2 linked regions of the Actinopolymorpha cephalotaxi genome follow. Each later gene encodes a partner of the first gene's protein in a complex. Links are inferred from orthologs where the notes say so. Each region holds a gene or a part of one and is shown on either strand. Other genes may lie near its edges.

The links. Proteins that work in one complex are often made in the same cells at the same time.
Region 2: the proteins of uvrA (region 1) and mfd are in contact, whole or in part, in a crystal structure (PDB 4DFC), measured with the Escherichia coli proteins. The link is inferred for Actinopolymorpha cephalotaxi from one-to-one orthologs.

What each region holds. Positions count from the first base shown.
Region 1 is NZ_JACBZA010000001.1:2,180,239-2,184,292, forward strand. The notes cover bases 1-3,745. They hold uvrA (excinuclease ABC subunit UvrA), read left to right. Parts: upstream 1-371; coding sequence 372-3,545; downstream 3,546-3,745. Other genes in these bases: FHR37_RS09700 (nitroreductase family protein), read left to right, coding at 3,623-3,745. In the rest of the region: more of FHR37_RS09700, read left to right, coding at 3,746-4,054. UniProt on the Escherichia coli protein: The UvrABC repair system catalyzes the recognition and processing of DNA lesions. UvrA is an ATPase and a DNA-binding protein. A damage recognition complex composed of 2 UvrA and 2 UvrB subunits scans DNA for abnormalities.
Region 2 is NZ_JACBZA010000001.1:498,288-502,764, reverse strand. Bases 276-4,443 are described here. They hold mfd (transcription-repair coupling factor), read right to left. Parts: upstream 4,121-4,443; coding sequence 476-4,120; downstream 276-475. Other genes in these bases: FHR37_RS02220 (sulfotransferase family protein), read right to left, coding at 4,290-4,443; FHR37_RS32295 (hypothetical protein), read right to left, coding at 276-280. Outside these bases: more of FHR37_RS32295, read right to left, coding at 1-275; more of FHR37_RS02220, read right to left, coding at 4,444-4,477. UniProt on the Escherichia coli protein: Couples transcription and DNA repair by recognizing RNA polymerase (RNAP) stalled at DNA lesions. Mediates ATP-dependent release of RNAP and its truncated transcript from the DNA, and recruitment of nucleotide excision repair machinery to the damaged site.

The DNA of each region.
Region 1 (4,054 bases):
TGTGCGGTCCCGACCATTCTTTCGGGGTGCGCCGGGGGCAAGTCCAACCCGCAGGGGGATACCGGCCCCGTGTGGCCGCACATGGCCAGGCGAGGAAGACTCGGGGTGAGCGGGTGTGACGGAACGAGGCGGTCGAGAGGGCTTCTCGGAAGGCTTGTCGGTGGTCGGGGCTAGCATGGCCAAGCCCTGACAAAACCCGCTCCGGGACCGTTCGGCAGGTGGCTCCACCAGGCCGCTGACCTGCTCGTTCGATCACCGGCACGCGCTACGCCAAGGCCAGACCACGCCAGATGCCGGACCACGCCGGACCACAGACCGATGCCAGAACCACCACAGCCCACCAGCCCCGCTGCCGAGGACGGAACCACCACGTGTCCGACCAGCTGATCATCCGCGGTGCCCGCGAGCACAACCTCAAGGACGTGTCCCTGGAGTTGCCGCGTGACGCCCTCATCGTCTTCACCGGCCTGTCCGGGTCGGGCAAGTCGAGCCTCGCGTTCGACACGATCTTCGCCGAGGGCCAGCGCCGCTACGTCGAGTCGCTGTCGGCCTACGCCCGGCAGTTCCTCGGCCAGATGGACAAGCCCGACGTCGACTTCATCGAGGGCCTGTCGCCCGCGGTCTCCATCGACCAGAAGTCCACCTCACGCAACCCCAGGTCCACGGTCGGCACGATCACCGAGGTCTACGACTACCTCCGGCTGCTCTACGCCCGGATCGGCCACCCGCACTGCCCGGTGTGCGGGCGTCCCATCGCCCGGCAGACACCGCAGCAGATCGTCGACCGGATTCTGGAGTTCGACGAGGGGACCCGCTTCCAGGTGCTTGCACCGCTGGTGCGCGGCCGCAAGGGCGAATACGCCGACCTGTTCCGCCAGCTCATCACCCAGGGCTACTCCCGGGTCCGGGTCGACGGCGAGGTCCACCCGCTCGGCGAGGTGCCCAAGCTCGACAAGCAGCGCAAGCACACGATCGAGGTGGTGGTCGACCGGCTCGGGCTGAAGGGCTCGTCGAAGCGGCGGCTGAACGACTCGATCGAGACCGCGCTGCACCTCGGTGGCGGACTGGTCACCCTCGACTTCGTGGACCTTCCCGAGAACGACCCTCATCGCGAGCGGGTGTGGTCGGAGCACCTGTACTGTCCCGACGACGACCTGTCCTTCGAGGAGCTCGAGCCCCGGTCGTTCTCGTTCAACTCTCCCTACGGCGCCTGCCCGGACTGCACCGGCCTGGGCACCCGGATGGAGGTCGACCCCGACCTCGTGGTGCCCGACCCGACGAAGAGCCTGGACGAGGGCGCGCTGGCGCCGTGGGCGGGCGCGCACGTCACCGACTACTTCGGGCGGCTGATCGAGGCGCTGGCCACCACCATCGGGTTCCGCACCGACACACCGTACGAACGCCTGCCGGCGAAGGTCCGCAAGGCACTGCTGCACGGCTACGCCGACCAGGTGCACGTCAGTTACCGCAACCGCTACGGCCGCGAGCGTTCCTACTACACCACCTACGAGGGCGTGATCTCCTACGTCTCCCGCCGGCACGCGGAGGCGGAGTCCGACTCCAGCAGGGAGCGGTTCGAGGGCTACATGCGCGAGGTGGCCTGCCCGAGCTGCCAGGGTTCGCGGCTGAAGCCGATCTCGCTCGCGGTGACGATCGGGGACCGGTCCATCGCCGACGCGTCGTCGCTGCCGATCGGCGACATCGCCGAGTTCCTGCGCGGCCTGGAGCTCAGCCCGCGCGAGAAGCAGATCGCCGAGCGGGTGCTCAAGGAGATCGGCGAGCGGCTGCGGTTCCTGCTCGACGTCGGCCTGGACTACCTCTCCCTCGACCGGCCCTCCGGCTCGCTGTCCGGCGGTGAGGCGCAGCGCATCCGGCTGGCCACCCAGATCGGGTCCGGGCTGGTCGGCGTTCTGTACGTGCTGGACGAGCCGTCGATCGGCCTGCACCAGCGCGACAACCACCGGCTGATCGAGACCCTGATCCGGCTCCGCGACATCGGCAACACCCTGATCGTGGTGGAGCACGACGAGGACACCATCCGCACCGCCGACTGGGTGGTCGACATCGGCCCGGGCGCCGGCGAGCACGGCGGCCAGGTGGTGCACACCGGCTCGGTCCAGGAGCTGTACGACCACCCCGACTCGATGACCGGGCAGTACCTCTCCGGCCGGCGCTCGATCCCCGTCCCCGACCTGCGCCGCCCGATCGACCCGAAGCGGCAGATCACCGTGCACAAGGCGTGGGAGCACAACCTCCGCGACGTCACGGTGTCGTTCCCGCTGGGCACGTTCATCGCGGTCACCGGCGTCTCCGGCTCGGGGAAGTCGACCCTGGTCAACGACATCCTCTACACCTCGCTCGCCAAGCAGATCTACGGCGCGCGGGAGGTGCCCGGCCGGCACCAGAAGATCACCGGCACCGACAACATCGACAAGGTGATCCACGTCGACCAGTCGCCGATCGGCCGCACGCCGCGGTCCAACCCGGCCACCTACACCGGCGTGTTCGACCACATCCGGCGACTGTTCGCGGAGACGCCGGAGGCGAAGATCCGCGGCTACCTCCCGGGCCGGTTCTCGTTCAACGTCAAGGGCGGGCGCTGCGAGGCGTGCTCCGGCGACGGGACGATCAAGATCGAGATGAACTTCCTGCCGGACGTCTACGTCCCCTGCGAGGTGTGTCACGGAGCCCGGTACAACCGGGACACCCTGGAGGTCCACTACAAGAGCAAGACGATCTCCGAGGTCCTGGACATGCCGATCGAGGAGGCGCTGGACTTCTTCGAGGCCATTCCGGCGATCTCCCGGCACCTGCGCACGCTGGTCGACGTCGGCCTGGGGTACGTCCGGATGGGGCAGTCGGCACCCACCCTGTCCGGCGGGGAGGCGCAGCGGGTCAAGCTCGCGTCGGAGCTGCAGAAGCGGTCGACCGGACGCACGCTGTACGTCCTGGACGAACCGACCACCGGACTGCACTTCGAGGACATCCGCAAGCTGCTCGGCGTGCTCGGCCGGCTGGTCGACCAGGGCAACACCGTGATCGTGATCGAGCACAACCTCGACGTGATCAAGACCGCCGACTGGCTGATCGACCTCGGTCCCGAAGGCGGCAACCGCGGCGGTGAGGTGCTCGCCGAGGGCACCCCGGAGGAGATCGCCGCCGACGAGACCAGCTACACCGGGCAGTTCCTGCGGCATGTGCTGCCCGCCTCGTCGGTCGACTCGGGCAGGGGATCCGTGCGGGTCGCGTCCGCGGCCAGCCGGTCCACCGGCGCCTCCCGGGGCACCACCACATCGACCGCCGGCAGGTCGGCTTCCGGCACGTCGGCTGCCGGCAGGCCGGCTCCGGCCAAGGCGACCGCCGGTAAGGCAGCCACCGGTAAGGCAGCCGCCACCAAGGCGGTCGGCGCCAAGGCGACCGGCACCCGCAAGGCCCCGGCGAAGAAGGCGGCTCCCGCCGCCAAGTCCGCTGCGGGTGCCCGGAAGACGGCAACCGCGAAGAAGGCGACGACGGCCAAGAAGGCGGCGAGGACGAGGAGGGCCTGAGTGGCGTCCGGCCGGGCGCTCCTCGGCGCCGGCCGGTGATCGGCTTGCCGGTCGTGGCGGTCGGTAGGGTCGAACGCATGTCTTCGCCCATCGACACCCAGGCCACCGACCTCCTGCTCACCACCACCCGGGCGGTCCGCAAGCGACTCGACCTCGACCGCCCGGTGCCGCGGGAGGTGCTGCTGGACTGCATCCGGCTCGCCGTCCAGGCGCCGACCGGAAGCAACCAGCAGGGCTGGCGCTGGGTGATCGTGACGGACCCGGACAAGCGGGCCCGGCTCGGTGAGCTGTACCGCTCCGGCGGCGCCGCCAACATGCGCGCCGCCCGCCAGGCGGAATCGCGTGGGGCGCAGCAGGACCGTGTGCAGGACTCGGCCCGCTACCTCATGGAGGTCATCGACCGGGTGCCGGCGCTGGTCATCCCGTGCATCGAGGGGCGTATCACCGACGTCCGGCACGCGGCCGGCTTCTTCGGCTCGATCCACCCTGCCGTCTGGAGCTTCCAGCTG
Region 2 (4,477 bases), 1.7 Mb from region 1 along the record:
GCGCCGGCGTCGCCGTCGCCCCGCCGGGGCGGAGTGTCGACGCGGCCAGCGCACCGGGCTCGTCGCGACCCTCACCGAGGAGGTACCACCCCACGCCGGTCGCGGCGACACCCACGGCGACGACGCTGGAGAGGACCGAGGCGACCACCAGGGTCGGCCGGGGCCGACGGTGCCGGCCGGGCTGCCACTGGTCGGAGCGCTCCACCGAGGCGAGCTCGCCCGGGTCGGGCGCCGCGTGGTCGTCGTGGGCCCGCGAGGCGGACTGATGGTCGTCGGGCATCGGCACTACTCCTGGAAGGTACGAACACCCCGGTGCCGTCCTCCCCACGGCCACGGGTCCAAAGCCGCCGCAACCATAACTGATTGCCGCAATGCCGCCTTCCGGGCACAGTGCGTCACAACCGGACCAGCCGGACAGCCGGACAGCCGCGCGCCGGGCCGGCCGGGCTAACGAGGCCGGACAGCCGACCCGCTGTCAGCCGCCCGAGGACGCGCCCACCGGCGCGTCCAGCAGAACCGCGTCGATCAGGTCGTGCGCCCACTTCAGCAGCTCGACGTCCCGCAGCGGCTGCCCACCGATCGGGGCGGTGGCCGGACGGGGAACCAGGATGGTGCGCGCCGGCCGCTTGACGATCGTGCGGGGGTACAGCCGCATCAGCCGCAGCTCCTGGCTCTCCCGCAGGTCGGCCGGCGCGAACCTCACCTGGTTTCCCTGCAGGGTCACGTCGGTCAGCCCGGCCCGCTTGGCGTGCAGCCGGAACCGCGCGACCTCCAGCAGGTTGACCACCGGCTCGGGCAGGGTGCCGTACCGGTCGGCGAGCTCCTCCCCCACCTGGTCCACCTCCGCCTCGTCGCGGACGGCGGCAAGCCGTTGGTACATCTCCAGCCGCAGTCGCTGGCTGTCGACGTAGTCGTGCGGCAGGTGCGCGTCGATCGGCAGCTCGACCTTGACGTCGTTCTCCTCCTCGGGGCTGTCGCCGCGGTATTCCGCGACCGCCTCGCCCACCAGCCGGACGTAGAGGTCGAACCCGACGTCGGCGATGTGCCCGGACTGCTCACCGCCCAGCATGTTGCCCGCGCCCCGGATCTCCAGGTCCTTCATGGCCACCGCCATGCCGGCGCCGAGCTCGGTGTTCTGGGCGAGGGTGGCCAGCCGGTCGTGGGCGGTCTCGGTGAGCGGCCGCTCGGCGGGATAGAGGAAGTAGGCGTACGCCCGCTCCCGGCCGCGGCCGACCCGCCCGCGCAGCTGGTGCAGCTGGGACAGCCCGAACAGGTCGGCGCGCTCGACGATCAGTGTGTTGGCGTTGGAGATGTCCAGGCCCGCCTCGACGATCGTGGTGCACACCAGCACGTCGGCGCGCTTCTCCCAGAAGTCGGAGATGACCTCCTCCAGCTGGTGCTCGCCCATCTGGCCGTGCCCGACGCTGACCCGCGCCTCCGGCACCAGCTGCCGGATCCGGGCCGCCGCCTTCTCGATCGTGTTGACCCGGTTGTGTACGAAGAACACCTGGCCCTCGCGCAGCAGCTCGCGGCGGATGGCGGCCACCACCTGGCGTTCGTCGTACCCGCCCACGAACGTCAGCACCGGGTGCCGTTCCTCCGGCGGCGTCATGATCGTGGACATCTCCCGGATGCCGGTGATCGCCATCTCCAGCGTGCGCGGGATCGGCGTCGCCGACATGGTGAGCACGTCGACGCTGGCCCGCAGCGCCTTCAGCTTCTCCTTGTGCTCGACGCCGAAGCGCTGCTCCTCGTCGACCACGATCAGCCCGACGTCCTTGAACGACACCTCCTGGCCGAGCAGCCGGTGGGTGCCGATGACCACGTCGATCTCACCGGTGGTCAGGCCCCGGAGCACCTCCTCGGCCTCCTTGTCGGTCTGGAAGCGCGACAGTGCCCGCACCGTCACCGGGAACGGCGCGAACCGCTCGGCGAAGGTGGAGTAGTGCTGCTGGACGAGCAGCGTCGTGGGGACGAGGACACCGACCTGCTTGCCGTCCTGCACCGCCTTGAACGCCGCCCGCACCGCGATCTCGGTCTTGCCGTAGCCGACGTCGCCGCAGACCAGCCGGTCCATCGGGACGGTCTTCTCCATGTCCAGCTTGACGTCCTCGATGGTGGCCAGCTGGTCCGGTGTCTCGACGTAGGGGAAGGCGTCCTCGAGCTCGCGCTGCCACGGGGTGTCGGCGCCGAAGGCGTGCCCCTGGGTCGCCTGGCGCGCGGCGTACAGCTTGATCAGCTCGCCGGCGATCTGCTTCACGGCCTTGCGCGCCCGGCCCTTGCGCTTGGCCCAGTCCGAACCGCCCATCCGGTCCAGGCTCGGCTGCTCGCCGCCGACGTAGCGGGTCACCTGGTCGAGCTGGTCGGTGGGTACGAACAGCCGGTCGCCGGGCTGGCCCCGCTTGGAGGGGGCGTACTCGACGACGAGGTACTCCCGCGTGGTGCGGTGCTGACCGGTGCCGACCGTGCGCTGCGCCATCTCGACGTAGCGGCCCACGCCGTGCTGCTCGTGCACCACGTGGTCGCCCGGGGTGAGCTCCAGCGGGTCGATGGTGCGCCGGCGCCTCGCGGGCATCCGCCGCATGTCCTTGGTGGACGCACCGGACCGGCCCGCCAGGTCGCCCTCGGTGAGGACGACGGCCTGCGCGGTGGACGCCACGAACCCGTGGTCGATCCGGCCGCAGGTGACATGGACGACCGACGGCTCGGGCGCGTGGTCGAGGTGTTCGTCCAGGCGGGCGGGCAGGTCGTTGCCGCGCAGCACCTCCACCATCCGGTTGGCCGGCCCGTGGCCCTCGGTGACGAACACGATCCGCCAGCCGCGCGCGATCCAGTCGCGTACGTCGGTGAGCGCGCGTTCGGTGTCGCCCTGGTAGGTGTCGACCGCCCGCGCTGCGATCGCGTGCGACTCCACCGCGCCGGTGTCGACGTCGACGTCCAGCGCGACGATCTCGCCCATCTCCGTGCGCAGCGGGGCGGTCGGCGGGGCGTCCTCGGGCTCCAGGGTGAAGGGCGAAAGGCTCCACCAGGCCAGCTCGGTGTCCAGGGCGTGCCGGCGTACGTCGGCCAGCGTGCGGTAGGCCGCCGGGCCGAGGTCGATCGGCGCCTCGCCACCCCCCGCGGCGGCCGCCCAGCTGGCCTCCAGGAACTCCTGGCTGGTCGCCACCAGGTCGTGCGCCCGGCTGCGGACCCGCTCCGGCTCGGCCACCACGACGTGGGTGCGCTCGGGCATCAGGTCGACCAGCAGCTCCATGTCGTCGACCAGGACCGGGGCCAGCGACTCCATCCCCTCCACCGCGTGGCCGTTCGCGAGCTTCTCGAACAGCTCGGCCAGCTCCGGGTGGGCAGCGGCGAGCTTGGCCGCCCGCTCGCGTACCTGGTCGGTGAGGAGCAGCTCACGGCACGGCGGTGCGTACAGGCGCTGCTGCTCGGTGCTGTCCAGCGACCGCTGGTCGGCGACCTTGAACGACCGGATCTCCTCCACCTCGTCGCCGAAGAACTCCACCCGCAGCGGGTGTTCCTCGGTCGGCGGGAAGACGTCCACGATGCCGCCGCGCACCGCGAACTCGCCGCGCCGCTCCACCAGGTCGACCCGGGTGTAGGCGGCGGCCGCCAGCCGGCGCACCAGGTCGTCGAGGTCGATCTCGTCGCCGACGTGCAGCCAGACCGGCTCCAGGTCGGCGAGGCCCTTCACCTGTGGCTGGAGCACGCTGCGTACGGGCGCCACCACGACCTTCGGCGCCGGCGTCTCCTCCGTCGGGTGCACCAGCCGGCGCAGCACGGCCAGCCGGCGGCCCACGGTGTCCGACCGCGGGGACAGCCGCTCGTGCGGCAACGTCTCCCACGCGGGGTAGTAGGCGGCCGCCCACTCGGCGCCGAGCAGGCTCTGCAGCGTCTCGGTGAGGTCCTCGGCCTCCCGGCCGGTGGCGGTGACGGCGAGGACGGTGCGGCCGGCACCGCCGTGGTCGGGGGCGGCGGCCAGCGCGGCGATCGCGAACGGCTGCAGCGCCTTGGGTGCGGTCAGATCCAGCGGGGCGCCGGCGCCCGCCCGTGCGGTCTCCACGGCGGCGGCCAGCGCGGGATCGGCGACGACGAGCTCGACGAGTCCGGTGAGGCTCATGGGTTCCTTCGCGTGCGGAGGAGGTGGGCGGCGACACCCTCGCGGGTGGGGCCGAAACACCACGAACGCCCCGATTCGCGTGGCGAACCGGGGTTGCCCGTCCAGGCTAGCGCGGCCCGCCGACAGTCACCCCGGTGCTCCGTCTCCCTGGCGCTTCGTCGCGCGAACGTCAGCGGGCGGGGTCGCCCGGCGCCGCCACCGCCGGGCGCCGCCACACCGGCGGCTGACCGAGCAGCTGCGCGAGCTCCTCGTCGTACGGCGCGAAGTGGTCGTCCAGGCGGCGGCGGAGCGGCTCGGGCATCGGCTTGCCGGGCCGGGCGTTGTACCGCTCGAAGGATGCCGGCCGCCAGCCGGGCA